DNA from 2 places in the Flavobacterium sp. GP15 genome. Region 2 is predicted to be linked to the other one. Evidence: riboswitches for the same ligand, from Rfam matches in the RefSeq annotation. Region 2 holds a riboswitch; the other holds the start of a gene.
The links. Region 2 has a riboswitch for S-adenosylmethionine ahead of H2650_RS13370 (homocysteine S-methyltransferase family protein). Riboswitches for the same ligand answer to the same signal wherever they lie in the genome.
Positions count from the first base shown of each region.

Region 1: linked by a shared signal. The riboswitch ahead of H2650_RS11780 (Na+/H+ antiporter NhaC family protein) and the one ahead of H2650_RS13370 (homocysteine S-methyltransferase family protein) in region 2 are both predicted to bind S-adenosylmethionine.

Region 1 is NZ_JACFTC010000005.1:149,753-158,874, forward strand. Features, by position in the region: gene H2650_RS11760 (putative sulfate exporter family transporter) at 1-101, opposite strand, end outside; gene H2650_RS11765 (LysR family transcriptional regulator) at 234-1,133, opposite strand; gene H2650_RS11770 (hypothetical protein) at 1,154-3,181, opposite strand; gene fabG (3-oxoacyl-[acyl-carrier-protein] reductase) at 3,249-3,995, opposite strand; gene H2650_RS11780 (Na+/H+ antiporter NhaC family protein) at 4,181-5,503, opposite strand; SAM-I-IV-variant riboswitch at 5,561-5,658, opposite strand; gene H2650_RS11785 (hypothetical protein) at 5,777-6,199, opposite strand; gene sucD (succinate--CoA ligase subunit alpha) at 6,414-7,286, opposite strand; gene H2650_RS11795 (nuclear transport factor 2 family protein) at 7,383-7,745, opposite strand; gene H2650_RS11800 (UDP-3-O-(3-hydroxymyristoyl)glucosamine N-acyltransferase) at 7,747-8,676, opposite strand; gene efp (elongation factor P) at 8,755-9,122, opposite strand, start outside.
Region 2 is NZ_JACFTC010000007.1:39,772-48,893, forward strand. Features, by position in the region: gene H2650_RS13350 (TIGR00341 family protein) at 1-53, opposite strand, end outside; gene H2650_RS13355 (polysaccharide deacetylase family protein) at 117-902, opposite strand; gene metF (methylenetetrahydrofolate reductase [NAD(P)H]) at 1,116-2,072, opposite strand; gene metH (methionine synthase) at 2,139-4,820, opposite strand; gene H2650_RS13370 (homocysteine S-methyltransferase family protein) at 5,271-6,272, opposite strand; SAM riboswitch class I at 6,517-6,622, opposite strand; gene H2650_RS13375 (NAD(P)/FAD-dependent oxidoreductase) at 6,715-7,767, opposite strand; gene H2650_RS13380 (bifunctional precorrin-2 dehydrogenase/sirohydrochlorin ferrochelatase) at 7,868-8,449, opposite strand; gene cobA (uroporphyrinogen-III C-methyltransferase) at 8,512-9,122, opposite strand, start outside.

The sequences.
Region 1 (9,122 bases), on a different contig from region 2:
AGATTGGCTACAACTAATCCCATCAATAGAGCAACGGGTGGAGAAATAAAACCGGAAAGACATAAAAGAGTTAATAGTCCGAAAATTATTTTTTGAAAAATTGGGCTAACTTTTAGAAAAGCAGTAGTATCTTTTTTAGGTATTATATTATGATTTTTCACAATGAAGTTTTTTAATTATTACGCTACAAAGGTCAGAAGTTTAAACAACATTCAATAATCACAAATAACAATCTAGTATAACTCCAGGTTATAGTAACTGGAAATTATTTTTATAAATAAATCAGAAAGAGAATCATTTTTTCCTTGAAGAGTAATGATATAAAAATAGCGTTCTATACTTAGATTTTTTACATCTAAAATGGTCAGTTCGTTATTTTTTAACTCTTTTTCAATAGCGTGAATGGATAAAAAAGCAACACAATCAGAGTTCAATAAATAGGACTTTATACTTTCAGTACTTCCCAATTGCATTTCAACATTCAAATCAGAAAATTTAAGTTGTATGGTTTTCAAAGCATATTCAATAACTTCAAGTGTTCCAGAACCTTGCTCCCGAATTAGAAAATTCATTTTCTTAAGATCTTCTTGAATCAATTCGTCTTTTTTTATAAGAGAATGAGAACTTTTGCAAACTAAGACTAATTCGTCTTTTAAAAACTGCGTATATTTTATAGACTTATTTTTAGATTGTCCTTCAACAATGCCTATTTCAATTTCTTTTTTTAATAAAGCGCTTTCTATTTGTTCCGTATTTCCATTGCGTAAATTGACTTTAATATTTTCCATTTTTTGATGGAAACGGGCTAAAAGTGGCGGTATAATATATTGTGAAATTGTAGTACTTGCTCCTATTCGCAATAATCCATTACGTTCATTAATAAGCGAACTCATATCAAAATCTATTTCTCGATAAATTTCAAAAATATTCTTGGTGTGGTTTAGCAATACTTCGCCAGCACTTGTTAATGAAATTTTAGAACCATTTCTTTCAAAAAGTTTAATTTTATATTGTTCTTCTAATTCCTGTATGTGTTTAGAAACTGCAGGTTGAGTTATAAATAATTCGGTTGCCGCTTTTGTAAAACTCAAACGACTCGCAACGATATAAAAAACTTTTAGTCTAAAATCCATAATCTACTACTTTAGTTTTATCAAAGTAAACCATTATATTTACGAGTAAACCATTCTGTGATCAATAGAATCAATATGAAAATTAACAGCCAAACCCAGTCAATCAATTGCGTTTTTGTACTATTATTTTTTTGGATGGCTTTATATTCTTTATTCTCTAAAAGCACTTTTATTAAAGTATCTACTTGATCTGGATAGTATTCATTTGCTTGGGTTTGTAGCGCTAGTTGCGACATTTTTTCAATATCGGGATTTACAAATTGCTTTTCGATATCAAAATCAAGAATTTCAAAATTACTAGAATAAGTACTATTAGAATTCAATTCTTTTACATTAAAACTATAGTTACCCGCTTTAAGACCGTCAAGATTCACTTTGTAATAATTATTACTTTTTAGTAAATCAAAGCTTTTGGTTTGTTTGGTTTTTGTATTAGTAACCGCAATGGTCAATCGAGCTTTTTCGTCAAACTCATAATTTTTATTAAAATACTGAGCTGTAATTTCAATAGCTTCGCCAAAATTATAAAATCGCTCATGTTCAACAACTAATGATTTTTTGCCCGTACTTGTTGCTAAAAACTGTATTATTTTATCAATAAAAACATCATATTTTTCGAATGATTGATTGTTGATGTGGGATTGCAAACGCCATTTCCAGCTGTTTTCGCCAAGAAGATAAGCGCTTCTCTTGCTCTGGTTTTCAGCAAAAGCTAATAAAGGACTATTCGTATCAATAGTTCTAATTTTAGACGAAAGAAGAACAGATAATGATCCGTTTACGGTAACGGATCCAAAAGCATTTTGCAAAGGAGGTAAATTTTCAAATCCAATATTATCAATTGCAAATAAATTAAACTGTGGGTTAAAGACCGATAAATAATCCTCTTTTTGGCCACTCATTTTAAAGTTTAGATTGTTTTGTTGCTGATTCAGAAAATTAAAATCCGTACTATTTCCAGTAATAATAAAGGTATTTATTCCAGCTACTTTGTTATTCTCAAATAAGGCTTTAAATTCTGTATTGGGTTGGTATAAAATTAAAACATTATAATCTTGTAATGATTTAATATCGTTAGGTTTAAGTATTGTTACTTTACGTTGTGCATTAGTTTCGATTGCTCTTTTTAATGCTCCTAAATCTGGATGACTAATTGCTGAAACAATTGCGATATTCGTTTTTTGGTCAATAACTTCAACCGCAAAATTTTTGGTGTTATTATACGTATTTTTTTCTTTTTCTAAAGATGTAATAGTAGCTTTAAAAACTTGAATTCCTATTTTGTCAGCCGGTAAAAGAACACTAACAGTAGCCGTTTTTTTATAAGTTGTAAATGAAATTCGCTGCTTACTGAGTATTAAGTTTCCTTGTGAAATTACAAAATCAGCAGTAATGTTTTTTGTTCCTGAATAACTTAAAAATGCTTCAACAGGAAATTTATTTTTATGAAAGGCATATTTATTAACATTTAATTGATTGATTTTAATATCTAAAAATGTCGTTGTATCACCTACAATTATTGGGTACACTTTATTTTCAGTACCAAAACTATACACATAATCATTACCTGAAGTTTGATTTCCATCACTGATTAAAATCGTCGGATAATTGGTGTTTTTATAAATGCTTTTAAGGTTTTTGGCAACAACATCAATGTTTGTCTGCGTTCCTTTAAAAGTAAATTTATCTGATGGCTCAAAATCTTCTGAAAACTGATAGGATTGAACCTCAAATTTTTCTTGAATATCCTTATTCGAAATGATTTTTTTATATAATTGTTCAACTTCTTTATTCACATTCAAAAATGAAATGGAACTAGAATTATCAATCACGACAGGTAAAGGTGTTTTTACAATATCTAATCTATTTTTGGTTATTATTGGATTAATAAGCAATAAAAAAATAGAAAAAATGGTTAAAAAACGTAAAAAAGCCAAAAACAAATTGACTTTAGATTTGTTTTTGGCTTTGTAGATATATTGAAAATAGGATAAACCGCTAGCTATTAATAAAGAAACCAGTAATAATAGTATTGCAGTTGTTGTCATATTTTATAGTATATAGAAATTCGTTTTCAGTTTTGATTACAAAAAACTAAAAATGAATCACTTTTTATTAAGTAAGCATTCCTCCACAAACGTTCATAACTTGACCCGTTACGTAACCGCTCATGTCTGAAGCGAAGAACAGACAAGCATTAGCTACATCTTCAGTTGTTCCGCCACGTTTTAACGGAATTCCATCTCTCCAACCTTTTACTACATCTTCGTTTAATTTTGCAGTCATTTCAGTTTCAATAAAACCTGGTGCAATTACATTACAACGAATGTTGCGCGATCCTAATTCTAACGCTACCGATTTAGAAAAACCAATAACTCCCGCTTTAGAAGCAGCATAATTTGTTTGTCCGGCATTTCCTTTTACTCCAACTACAGAACTCATATTAATGATAGATCCCGCACGTTTTTTAAGAAAAGTTTTCTGAATTGCTTTTGTCATGTTGAAAACTGATTTCAAGTTTACATCCATTACTTGGTCAAAATCTTGTTCAGACATACGCATTAACAAATTATCTTTGGTAATTCCGGCGTTGTTAATCAAAATATCTACTGTTCCAAACTCAGCATTAACCGCATCAACAAGCGTTTGCGCTTCATTAAAATCAGCTGCGTTAGATTGATACCCTTTCGCTTTAATTCCAAGTGCATTCAATTCATTTTCTAATGCCATAGCTGATTCTACAGATGAACTGTAAGTAAAAGCAATATTTGCTCCGTGTTTTGCAAAAACTTCTGCAATTCCTTTACCTATTCCACGACTTGCGCCTGTAATTATAGCTACTTTTCCTTCTAGTAATTTCATATTCAAAACTTATTTTAATTTTTATTTTAAGCTATTCCTGCTATCCGCTACAATCTTTTATTTTTTTAAACAAAAAATAAAAGGATTTCCACTTCTATCAGGGCTATCTTATATCTGTCAAATATAGAATATTTACTTTTTTAAAAAAAATACAAAACCATATACATTAATAAAAATACTAGCTTTTAAATTTTAATAATTCGATTCACCCATTTATCCCAAAAATTAGCATAAATAGCTATTAATGTAAAAACAAATAAGAACAAGTGATACCAAGCATTACTAATCAAATCTAAAAAGTTCAGCTTTCCATCTGCAAAGCTTAATATCAAAAGTACTTGAGCTCCATAAGGTAATATTCCTTGAATAACACAAGAAAAAATATCAAGTATGGTCGCGGTTTTCTTTGCACTCAAATTGTATTCATCATTAATTTCTTTTGCAATACTTCCTGTAATCACAATAGAAACGGTGTTATTAGCGATTGCTAAATTGGTTAATCCAACTAAAACACCAATTCCTGTCTGCGCCGATTTCTTACTCTTTATTCGCTTTTTAACTTGATATAAAACGTAATCAATTCCGCCCGCTTTATCAACCATCGCAGCTAAACCACCTGAAAGCATAGAAAGTAAGAATATTTCTGTCATACTGGTAAAACCTTCATATATTTTTTGGGTAAAAACCATAAGCGTAAAATTACCACCAAAATAACCTATAATTCCCGCTAACAATGTTCCTATAATTAAGGTAGAAAATACATTAATTCCAGAAACTGCTAATACAATAACGAGTATATAGGGTATGATAGCAATCCAATTAAAATCAGTTTTAGGGATGGCAACAGAAACAATTTCTGAGTTTAAACCCAAATAGAAAAATACTGCAATTGTAATTATAGCAGCTGGAAAAGCAATAAATAAATTAATTTTAAACTTGTCTTTGAGTTTACAACCTAAAGATTGTGTTGCCGCAATAGTAGTATCCGAAATCATAGAGAGATTGTCTCCTAACATAGAACCACCCAATAATGCACCCGAAATCAAAGGTAATGAAGCACCACTTTTATCCGCTAAACTCACTGCTATAGGACCAATTGCAACAATTGCCCCAACAGACGTACCAGTTGCAGTAGATAAAAATGCGGCAATCAAAAAAATACCTAAAGGAAAATAAGCAACATCAATATTGTTTATTCCCAAATTTACAACAGCATCTACTCCACCAGTAGCTTTACTCACTACAGCAAAAGCACCAGCAAGTAAATAAATAAGACACATCGTCATTATTTTACTTTCACCACAACCAGCAATTAGCGTATTCACTTTATCTTCTGTAGAAGATTTAAAAAGTAGGAAAGCCGCAATTATTCCAATTAAAACAGCAATTGGAGACGGGAAAGCATAAAAATCATCTAGCCAAATACCAACTCCTAAAAAAGTAGCAATAAAAATAAATAAAGGAATTAATGCGAATGGATTACCATTATTTTCACCTTGTTTAGTCATAATCATTTTTTAAATTAAAGGGCTATGACGAAAAACAAAAAAGCAAAACAGGAATAAAAAAACAACATTTTTTCCAAAGGATTTGGCTTATCGTTTTAGCACCTTGCTCGTTGTTGCAGGTTGCTATCTCTATTAAGAGATTCGTGATAACGGGAGCAAAAATAGTACTTATTTTTTTATATAAACAAATAAAAAATACTATTTATGAATTTAAAACAAAAAAAAAGACCTTACCGAAGTAAAGTCTTTCAATTGTATTAGTATAGAAATAACTTAAAAAGCTACATTCCATTTTGGCAATTTTCCATTTTCATCTAAGAAATTTTGTAAAACTTGTGCTTCTACAAATGTTGGAATTACTTTAGAATTATCATTAAAAGTCTCATACCAAACTACTTCAAGTGTGCTAATATCTTCTTTTTTCATTTGTGCTGGCCAAGAATATTTTCTTCCTGTTTTAGCGAATTGGTGTCCTTCGACTATTTTGTCATTCAAACCACCATTTTTAATTTTCAAAGTTCCGTCATTTTGAACAGTTCCAGTAGAACCAACCATAATTAACTCTTTTACTTCACCAACTGCATAAACCAAAAACACACCAGATCCTTCAGATGCATTGCAAACTTCTGCTAAACTATCTTCTGCTGTAAATGAAAACTGATTGGTAACTTTGAATTTTTCTAACTCCTTGTACATATATTATATTTTTATTTGAAATGGTCTTCCTAGATAAAACTCACAAAAATCGGAAAAGTTATCTAAACCATTCGTTTACATTTTTTATTTATCAAAAATAAATCTATTAAACACTATTTTTAATAAAGTGCAAAGGTATTCTTTAATTCCATTCAATAATAAAAAAGCCCCACAAAATGTGAGGCTTTTAATTTTTTTTTATAAATATAAAAGATTATCCTAAAACTTCTTTTACTTTTTTACCAATTTCAGCTGGAGAATCTACTACGTGAATACCACATTCTCTCATAATTTGTTTTTTAGCTTCAGCCGTATCATCAGATCCACCAACAATTGCACCTGCATGTCCCATTGTACGTCCTGCTGGAGCAGTTACTCCTGCGATGAAACCTACAACTGGTTTACGGTTTCCGTCAGCTTTAATCCAATGAGCAGCATCCGCTTCTAATTGTCCACCGATTTCACCGATCATTACGATACATTCTGTTTCTGGGTCATTCATCAATAATTCTACTGCTTCTTTTGTTGTAGTTCCAATGATTGGATCTCCACCAATTCCGATAGCAGTTGTGATTCCTAAACCTTGTTTTACTACTTGGTCAGCCGCTTCGTAAGTTAAAGTTCCTGATTTAGAAACAATACCAATAGTTCCTTTTTTGAAAACAAAACCTGGCATAATACCAACTTTAGCTTCACCTGGAGTAATAATTCCTGGACAGTTTGGACCTATTAATCTTGCATTTCTTTCTTTAACGTAACTGTTTGCTTTTATCATGTCAGCAACAGGAATTCCTTCTGTAATTGCAATAATTACTTTAATACCTGCATCTGCAGCTTCCATAATCGCATCAGCTGCAAAAGCTGGTGGAACGAAAATGATAGTTGTGTCAGCTCCTGCTTGTTCAACAGCATCTTTTACAGTATTAAAAACAGGTCTGTCTAAATGAGATGTTCCTCCTTTTCCTGGAGTTACACCACCAACAACATTAGTTCCGTACTCAATCATTTGAGAAGCATGGAAAGTCCCTTCACTTCCTGTAAAACCTTGAACAATTATTTTGGAATCTTTATTAACTAAAACACTCATGATATATTATTTTATGTAGTTTTTAAAATGGTTATGCAAAAGTATAAAATTGTAAGCACTAAACGGGTATCCCATATTCAGTTTTTTACCACTAAATTAGGATAATTGGCTCATTTGATACCCTCGATATAATTTATTGTCTTTAATTTGCCAAATCACAATAAAATGTGCCAGTAACATTTCTTCTCTAGGGTTCTCAATTGTTTTTACAAAATGAGAATAACGCACTGAAACCAAATCATTTTCGGCAATAATCTGATTGATGCGAACCTTAGATCGAACGTAAGCTTTACTTAAATCGTTAGATAAATTTAATAATGCTTCATAATTTAGCTCAATAAAACCTTTGCTACTGTTCCACTCGACTATAATATCGGGATGTAAAAAATCTTTTATAACTTCACTATCAATTAAAGCATCCGATTTGTAAAATTTCTCAACAATTTCTTTTGAAGACATATTACTTTATTTTTTTTAAAATTTCTGGAATTTTTTTAATATTAGCCAACTGTTTCAATTTCTCTCTTGACTCTTCTATTGGAGTACCAAAATAAGATTTTCCACCTTCAACTGATTTAGTTACTCCAGTTTGTCCCATGATAACAGCCTTTGCTCCTATCGTAATTCCGCTAGTGGTTCCTACTTGTCCCCAAATTGTCACTTCATCTTCAATAATAACACAGCCTGCAATTCCGGTTTGAGAAGCTATTAAACATTTTTTTCCTATCACAGTATCATGTCCTACATGCACTTGATTGTCAATTTTTGTTCCTTCACCAATAGTTGTATCTCCTGTTACTCCTTTATCAATGGTGCAAAGAGCTCCAATACCTACATTATCTTGAATTACAACTCTTCCTCCAGAAAGCAACTGATCAAATCCTTCGGCTCTTTTTTTATAATAAAAAGCATCTGCACCTAAAACTGTTCCTGCATGAATGATTACATTATCACCAATTACAGTATGGTCATAAATAGAAACATTAGAATGGATTAAACAGTTTTTACCAATAACTACATGATTACCTACAAACGTATTTGGCTGAATAATAGTTCCTTCTCCTACAGTTGCAGAAGTAGCTATTGAGACATTTGAAAACTGAAAAGGCTTGAAATAATTTGTCAATTTATTAAAATCTCTGAACGGATCTTCTGAAATTAATAACGCTTTCCCTTCAGGGCAGTCAACATTTTTATTAATTAAAATAATTGTAGCAGCCGAATTTAAAGCCTTATCATAATATTTTGGATGATCTACAAATACTATATCACCGCTGCCAACTACATGAATTTCGTTCATTCCAGTTACAGGGAAATTGGTATCACCAACATATTCACAACCGATAATAGTAGCTATTTCTTCTAAAGAGTAAACTTTTGGAAATTTCATAATTTTTATTAGAAAATTAAAAAAAAAATAGAAAATGTGAAATTTATCTAATTTTCACATTTTCTATTATCAAATTACTTACTCTTTTACGCGTTCCATGTAAGAACCAGAAGTAGTGTCTATTTTAATTTTATCCCCTTCATTGATAAACAAAGGAACATTTACTAGCGCTCCTGTTTCAACAGTTGCTGATTTAGTAGCGTTTGTTGCTGTATTTCCTTTAATTCCAGGCTCAGCATACGTAACTTCAAGTATAACAGAAGCTGGCATATCTACTGAAAGCGGTAAATCAGTTTCCGTATTAATGCTAATCATTACATTTTCTCCTTCTTTTAATAAACCTGGAGAATCTAAAATATTTTTATTTAATGTAATTTGCTCAAAAGTTTCAGTATTCATGAAATGAAATTCATCACCTTCTGGATATAAAAACTGAAATTTATGAT
Region 2 (9,122 bases):
TCACCAGAATGCAGGTTAATAAAATTTATAATTTTATGGATAATGTCTTTCATAAATGTGTGTTTGCTACCGTAAAAGATGAAATTACATATTTATTTTTGATTACACTACGCAATTTATTTTTTATTTCTTTCTTTGGAATAGAGATCAGATATCGTGTAAAATTTCATGTCATTTGACTTGATGTATCTACATATTGCTATCAAAGTTTTGTATTCGGTTTCGTATTGCGCATCCGACTTATAAACTGGCTTATGTGCATAAAAGATCACCACTCTATTATTTTTTTTTGCATACTCTAACAAAGATAGAAAATAGGGAATACTATATTGTGGATAGCTATTATCAATTCCTAATCCATACAAAACTCTGTTATAATTAAAATAACATTTTTGCTGATTAGGTGCTACTTTACCATAAGTAGTTGCTCTGATAATATTAAATTCTTTAAGCAAAAGAGTATCTGTTTTTGCATCTCTAGATCCATAAGGATAAGCAAAAGAGTGAATGGGCATTGCATTTTCATTCATCGATTGCATCATTGGAAAAATTTCTTTATTTAAGTACTGTATGTCACCATTCTTGGTTTGATAAGGTGCCGCTTTAACGTGCATCCAACCATGTCCTCCAATTTCGTTTCCTTTACTTTTTAAAATTTTCAATTTATTTAATTGAGAAACGGGAAGCGTGTTGAATTGAGATATAAAAAAAGTAGCTTTCCAATTGTATCTTTCCAATAATTTATCGGCATTATACCATTCATCAACATAATTATCATCAAAAGTAATTGCAACACCAGCTTGTAGTTTTTTTTCAATTGGCGAAGTAGCATTATCTTCACTTTTACTACAAGAAAATAAAAAAACAATACTCATTAATAGAACGCCAATTTTTAATTTCATTATTTAATATTTATCAGTAATTGAAGCAAAAGAAATATCGAAGTAGAATACTACACTTGTACGTATAATTTGAACAACCGTTCTTATTAAAGACAAAATATTTATTTATACGGGAAAGATACAAATCAACACGAAAGCCAATTACTTTTTTTAATGTTTTTTGATAAAAAAAATAGTGAGAATTATTTTTGAAAGTAAATAAATTCCTCAACATTAAAACACCTGACTTGCTATTTGCCTAATGTTCTCTGATTTTCCCATAGAATAATAATGCAGAACAGGAACCCCAGCAGCTTTTAACTCCAATGATTGTTGAATTGCCCACTCAATTCCAACTTGTCTAATCCCTGCATTATCTTTACATTCCTCTACTGCTTGAATTAAATCCTCCGGTAAATCGATGCGAAAAATTTGCGGTAATATTTGTAAATGTCTTTGTACTGCAAGTGGTTTAATCCCCGGTATTATTGGAACCATAATTCCCATTTCTCTTGCTTTGGCAACAAATTGAAAATATTTAGCATTATCAAAAAACATTTGTGTCACTACATAATCTGCACCTGCATCTACTTTTTCTTTCAATCGTTTTAAATCAGAAAGTAAAGAGGGCGATTCTAAATGTTTTTCAGGATAACCAGCAACGCCAATACAAAAATCAGACTTATTATCCGTATGCATTACATCATGAAGATACTTACCTTGATTCAATTGATCAATTTGTTTTACTAGATCAACAGCGTAATTATTCCCACCATATTGCGCTTTAAAAGACTGCTCCTCTTTCATGGCATCACCACGAAGCGCCATTACATTATTGATTCCCAAATAATGGCAATCTACTAGCAAATACTCTGTTTCCTCTTTTGTAAAACCACCACAAAGTACATGAGGAATTGTATCAACATCGTATTTATGTTTTATTGAGGCACAAATCCCTAAGGTTCCAGGGCGCATTCTAGTTAATTTTTTATCCAATAAGCCGTTGTCTTTTTTAACATAAATAAATTCTTCACGAGAAGTAGTTACATCAATAAACGGTGGCTTAAACTCCATTAAAGGATCTATATTGTCATACAAATCTTGAATACTTTTGCCTTTTTGAGGCGGAATAATTTCAAAAGAAAATAATGTCTCTCCTTTTGCGCCTTCTATATGTTGTGTTACTTTCATTTTAAGTCTTAAAGTTTGAATGTCTAAAGTCTAAAGTCATATCCTTTGGAATTTATGACTATTTTTTTAATCTGCTATATTGGGGTTTAACCATTTCATGGCTACTTCCGTTGGAATACTTCTTCGTTTAGCATAATCAATCACTTGATCTTCCTTTATTTTTCCGAGTCCAAAATACTTACTTTCTGGATTTCCAAAATAATATCCTGAAACAGCAGAAGCAGGCCACATCGCCATACTCTCGGTTAAAACCACTCCTATTTCTTCCTCAACATTTAACAATTTCCATATAGTAGGTTTTTCTAAATGGTCTGGACAAGCAGGATAACCTGGTGCGGGACGAATTCCTTTGTAAGTTTCCGCAATCATATCTTCGGTTGTCAAAGATTCGTCAGCCGAGTATCCCCAAATTTCTTTACGTACTTTTTCATGAAGGTATTCTGCAAAAGCTTCTGCCAAACGATCTGCCATTGCTTTGACCATGATCGCATTATAATCATCTAAATCTTTTACAAATTCTTCTGCCCATTCATCGACACCAAAACCCGTTGTTACACAGAAACAGCCCATATAATCTGTTATACCACTATCTTTTGGCGCAATAAAATCAGACAAAGCTATATTTGGAGCGCCTTTTGTTTTTTGAGATTGCTGGCGCAAAGTCAAGAATTTCTCTAGTACTTTTCCGTTTTCATCACTCAATTCAATATCATCATCATTGACTTGGTTGGCTGGAAAAATGCCGTAAATTCCTTTGGCTGTTAGTTTCTTTTCTTTTAAAATGACTTCTAACATCGCTTTGGCATCCGCAAAAACAGCAGTTGCTTGTTCTCCCACTACCTCATCGGTAAGAATGTCTGGATACTTTCCGTGCAATTCCCAAGTTCTAAAAAAAGGTGTCCAGTCAATGTAAGGAACCAAAACATCTATATCGACTTCAATAACTTTTACACCAATAAAATTGGGTTTCACTGGTTTGTAATTTGCCCAATCCAATTGCAATTTATTTTTTCTTGCCTGTTCTATTGTTAAGAAGTTTTTATCGCGAGATCGGCTCAAGAAAGTCTCTCTAAAAGCATCGTATTCTTCACGAATCGAAGCCATATATATTTTTTTATCACTATTTAGCAAACTTCCCGCAACTGTTACCGCTCTAGAAGCATCGTTGACATGAACTACGGTTTGCCTGTATTGTGGAGCAATTTTTACAGCTGTGTGCGCTCTCGAAGTAGTAGCTCCACCAATCATAATCGGGATTTTGATGTCTTGTTTATCTAATTCTTTAGCCAGATAAACCATTTCGTCAAGCGAAGGCGTAATCAATCCGCTAAGACCAATAATATCTACGTTATGCTCTATCGCAGCTGCAATAATTTTCTCTGGCGCAACCATTACACCTAAATCGACGATTTCATAATTATTACAGGCTAAAACCACAGAAACAATATTTTTTCCGATATCGTGAACGTCTCCTTTTACAGTAGCCATCAATATTTTTCCATTTCCTTGCTTGTCTCCCGCTTGTTTACTGGCTTCAATAAAGGGCAATAAATAAGCAACTGCTTTTTTCATTACACGAGCTGATTTTACCACTTGAGGCAAAAACATTTTTCCGGATCCAAACAAATCACCCACGACATTCATTCCTGTCATTAAATTAATTTCGATCACTTCAATTGGCTTTGCGGATGCTAATCGCGCTTCCTCAACATCTTCTTCAATATATTGATCGACACCTTTTACAAGAGAATGTGTAATTCTTTCTTGTACGGTTCCCGAACGCCATTCTTGAATTGCTTTCTCATTTCCTTTTACATCGCCTTTTACATTTTCGGCAAAATCCAATAAGCGTTCTGTTGCATCATCACGTCTATTTAAAATTACATCTTCTACATGCTCCAATAAATCCTTTGGAATTTCATCGTAAATAGAAAGCATTTCTGGGTTTACAATCCCCATCGTCATTCCGTTTTGAATGGCATGATATAAAAACACCGAATGCATTGCTTCACGAACCGTATCATTTCCTCTAAACGAAAACGAAACATTGCTCACTCCGCCACTAATATGGGCATGCGGCAAGTTTTCCCGAACCCATTTTGTTCCTCTAAAGAAATCTAAAGCATTCAGGCGATGCTCGTCCATTCCTGTTGCAACCGGAAATATATTTAAATCAAAGATGATGTCTTGAGCTGGAAAACCCACTTTATTTACCAAAATATCATACGAACGCTGACAAATTTCTATTCTTCGCTCGTAATTATCAGCTTGACCAACCTCATCAAAAGCCATCACAATTACTGCAGCTCCGTAACGCTTGATTAATTTAGCATGATGAATAAAAGCTTCTTCACCTTCTTTTAAAGAAATAGAATTCACGACACTTTTCCCTTGAACTACTTTCAAACCCGCTTCTATAATTTCCCATTTCGAGCTATCAATCATAATGGGCACACGCGAAATATCTGGTTCAGCAGCGATTAAATTCAGGAATTTTGTCATTGCATAAACACCATCAAGCATCCCTTCATCCATATTAATATCGATGATTTGGGCGCCACCTTCTACTTGCTCTTTGGCAATACTAAGTGCTTCTTCGTATTTTTCTTCCTTGATTAATCGAAGGAATTTTCTAGAACCTGTAACGTTTGTTCGTTCTCCAACATTGATAAACAAACTCTCTGGAGTTATTGTTAAAGGCTCTAATCCTGATAATACAAGGTTTTTTCTTGTTTCTTTTTCTGCCATTTTATTTATTTTTAATTCTAAATCATTTTAAAAATGAAATAGATTTAATCTTTATTTTTCATGTTTTGGGCGTGACCCAAAAAGGGTCGGGCTATCGTTTCAAGTCCTCGCTTAGTTGCGCTATCGCTGCACTTCACTGTGGGCTTTTCACTGCTATCCCTCACGCGGTTTTGTGTGAATACCGCATTCTGTTGTTCATTCCTGCAAGGTTTATATAACCTTGTAGGTATTGGTTTATTAACTCTACTTATGTTTTATACCTACGAGGTTTAAAAAATCTTGCAGGATCAGCTCTATTTTAACTACAAGCTTTAAAAAAATTTGTAGGATAAGCTCTGTTTTATACCTACAAGGTTTAAAAAACCTTGCAGGATCAGCTCAATACTTTTGGAGTTTTAAACAAAAGAGAAATCTTAATTATGTGATTGCTTCGTTTCTGGCAATGACATTTTACATCACCGCCGTCGAAACTCTTGGCTTATAATTCTTTGCAATATCTGCGATTAACTTGATGTGTGCTGGGGTTGTTCCGCAGCAACCGCCTATAATATTTACTAAATTATCGTCTAAATAGGTTTTGATTTGCGCTTGCATTTCCTCTGGTGTTTCATCGTATTCTCCAAAAGCATTTGGCAATCCTGCATTAGGATGCGCCGAAACATTAAATGAAGTATTGTGTGAAAGGGTTTTTAAATAAGGCTTTAACAAATCGGCACCAAGGGCACAATTAAAACCTACACTTAACAATGGAATGTGTGAAACTGAAACTAAGAAAGCTTCGACCGTTTGCCCAGAAAGTGTTCTTCCGGAAGCATCGGTAATGGTTCCAGAAACCATGATAGGAATATCAATATTGCGTTCGTCTTTCACTTCTTCGATAGCGAAAAGCGCCGCTTTAGCATTTAAGGTATCGAAAATAGTTTCGACTAATAATAAATCGCAACCGCCATCCATCAAAGCTTCTACTTGTTGTTTGTATGCCACGCGCAAATCATCAAAAGTTACGGCTCTATATCCAGGATCATTTACATCTGGTGACATGCTTGCTGTTCTGTTGGTTGGCCCTATAGAACCGGCTACAAAACGCGGTTTTTCTGGATTTTTTGCCGTGAATTCGTCAGCTACTTCTCGAGCAATTTTTGCAGATTGAAAATTCATTTCGTAAACCAAATCTTCGAGATGGTAATCGGCCATTCCGATTGTGGTACTCGAAAAAGTATTGGTTTCAATAATATCGGCTCCTGCTTCAAAGTATTTGGCATGAACTTCTCTAATCGATTTGGGTTGGGTTAGCGACAGTAAATCATTATTTCCTTTTAGTGAATGTGGAAAATCTTTGAAACGCACTCCACGAAAATCTTCTTCGGAGAAATTATAACGTTGCAACATGGTTCCCATGGCTCCATCTAAAATAAGAATTCTCTCTTTTATTGCCGTTTGAATGTTTGACATAATAGTTTCAGTTCTTGAAAATCTCTTTTTAGGAGATTTTTACTTTTGATTAATATTTACAAAAGTTCACTATAATGGCTTTTTAGCCCTGATGGAAGCGGTATCCTTTTATTCTGGGGTTCAGAATAAAAGATATAGCGTACAGCAGGAAGAATATTGGCAAAAAAAGCACCAATAATCCGCTCAAAAAGGATATTAAAATGTTGTCAAGAAAAGGTTGGGGAAATACTAAGTGTGTATTCGTGTGTTATCTATCCACATATTTTGTGGTAGAATGTAGCACCTTCTTTATAAAATAAAGGGTTGCTAAGGTTTCATTGGGTCTTTCCCTCCGCCTTTCGTGATAACTTTCAATAAATATAGGAACACTGCAAAGTAAAGACATAGCGTTACTACTTGCAAGTAATAACGCTATATTTTTTAACTATTTTTTGGTAAATTGTTAAACTATTGCTTTTACCACAGCTTTTGGTGCTTCTTTACGAGTACCATCAAATCCGTCAACACCGCTAACGGTAGTGTATTTTAGCACATATTTCTTACCTGGATTAATGATTTGGTAAGCAGCTTGACACATTAAAGTAGCTTCATGAAAACCACAAAGGATTAATTTGAGTTTTCCTGGATAGGTATTTACGTCACCAATGGCAAAAATACCAGGAATATTGGTTTGATAATCTAACGCATTATTTACTTTAATCGCATTTTTTTCTATTTCTAATCCCCAATCTCCAATAGGACCTAATTTGGGCGTAAGACCGAAAAGAGGAATAAAATAATCTGTTTCGATGGTTCTTGTCGCACCATTTTCTTCGAGCAAAATTGATTCTATGCGCTCTGCGCCATTGATACCAATAACCTCAGCTGGAGTAATTAATCTGATTTTTCCTGCTGTTTTTAACTCTTGTACTTTATCAACAGAATCTAATGCTCCTCTAAATTCATTTCTTCTGTGCACTAAAGTTACTTCTGAAGCTATATTGGATAAGAAAATACTCCAGTCTAATGCAGAATCTCCACCACCAGCAATTACAACTTTCTTGTCTCTGAATTTTTCTGGATTTTTGATAAAATACTTGATTCCTTTGTCTTCATAAAAATCGATTCCATCAATAAGAGGTTTTCTTGGCTCAAAACTTCCTAAGCCGCCTGCAATTGCAATAACAGGAGCATGAAATTGTGTTCCTTTATTAGAGGTAACTATAAAAGTTCCGTCCTCTTGCTTATCTATTGTTTCTGCTCGTTCTCCTAGCGTAAATCCTGGTTCAAATTGCTTGATTTGTTCCATTAAATTATCAACTAAATCTCCCGCTAAAACTTCTGGAAATCCTGGGATATCGTATATTGGTTTTTTAGGGTACAACTCTGAAAGTTGCCCTCCTGCTTGTGGTAAAGCATCTAATATATGGCATTTTAATTTTAACAAACCGGCTTCAAAAACAGCAAATAAACCTGTTGGACCAGCTCCTATTATAAGAATATCAGTTTTAATCATTATGTTACTATTTATAGTCATTTTATGAGTTTACAAAGAAACGAATATTTGTTTCTCCTTTTTATGATTTTTATCATTCCTTTAAATTTAAAAGAACTTTTTATATATTTTTTAACGTTTCGGTAATCTTATTCATTTTTTCGACTTTTTCTTCAAAGTTTCCTTTCAAAGTTTTCCGATATTCATTTAAGTTCAATACCATTTTATTAATATCATCTGGAATTACTTCTTCAAAAAACTCTCGTAATCTTTTGGCCGTAGTTGGGGATTTTCCGTTAGTCGAAATTGCAATTTTCACATTCCCTTTTGTAACAATACCACCCAAATAATAATCGCATAAATCAGGCGTATCAGCTATATTACAAATCAAAAATCTTTTTCGAGACAAGTCGTAAATTTTTTTATTTACCTCTAAATCATCCGTACAGGCAATAACCAAATGTCTTTTTTTGAGCATTTTTTTTTTGAATTTCTTCATGGTTAATTTTACAGAATCGTGTTGATGTACTAAATCGACTAGTTCTGGTAAAAATCGTGGAGCAACAACTTCGACAATTGCATTGGGACTGGATTTTAATAAAAAAGATAATTTCTCTAATCCTACATTTCCGCCACCAACAATAAGCACTTTCAGTTGATGCACTTTTAAAAAAATGGGGTAAAGCTGATTCCTCTCTCCCAAATCCTCTCCTAAGGAGATGGAAGCCGAGTCGTGATTATTGGAGTATGATTCTTTTTCTTTCATTATAGTCGTATTTCAGAAGACACAAACTCTTCGTAAAAGCCTTTTAGTTTATTACTTTCTTTAACTACTTCGCCAATTACAATAATTGCTGGGGAACTTAAATTATTTTCAGCGACTACTTTTTGGATGTTATCTATGGTTCCAATTCCAAGCTTTTCTTCTGGAGTTGTTCCGTTTTGAATAATTGCAACCGGCATTTCACCTTTAGATTCATTTTGGAATAAAGCTACAATTTCATCCAGTTTACTCATTCCCATTAAGATCACTACGGTTGCTGTTGATTGAGCCGCCAAAGCTACATCGGTAGATAATTTTCGGGTAGAAGTGGTTCCCGTAATTACCCAAAAACTCTCAGAAACATCTCTTTTTGTCAACGAAATTCCTTGCGAAGCGGGAACTGCTATTGATGAGGAAATTCCGGGGATTACAAAAGTTGGAATTCCAAAACTTTCTACGAATTCAATTTCTTCGCTTCCTCTTCCAAAAATAAATGGATCGCCACCTTTTAACCGAACCACATGACCGTAAGTCAATGCATTATCAACAATCAATTGGTTAATTTCATCTTGCGTATAAGCATGACAGCCCTTTCTTTTTCCAACAAATATTT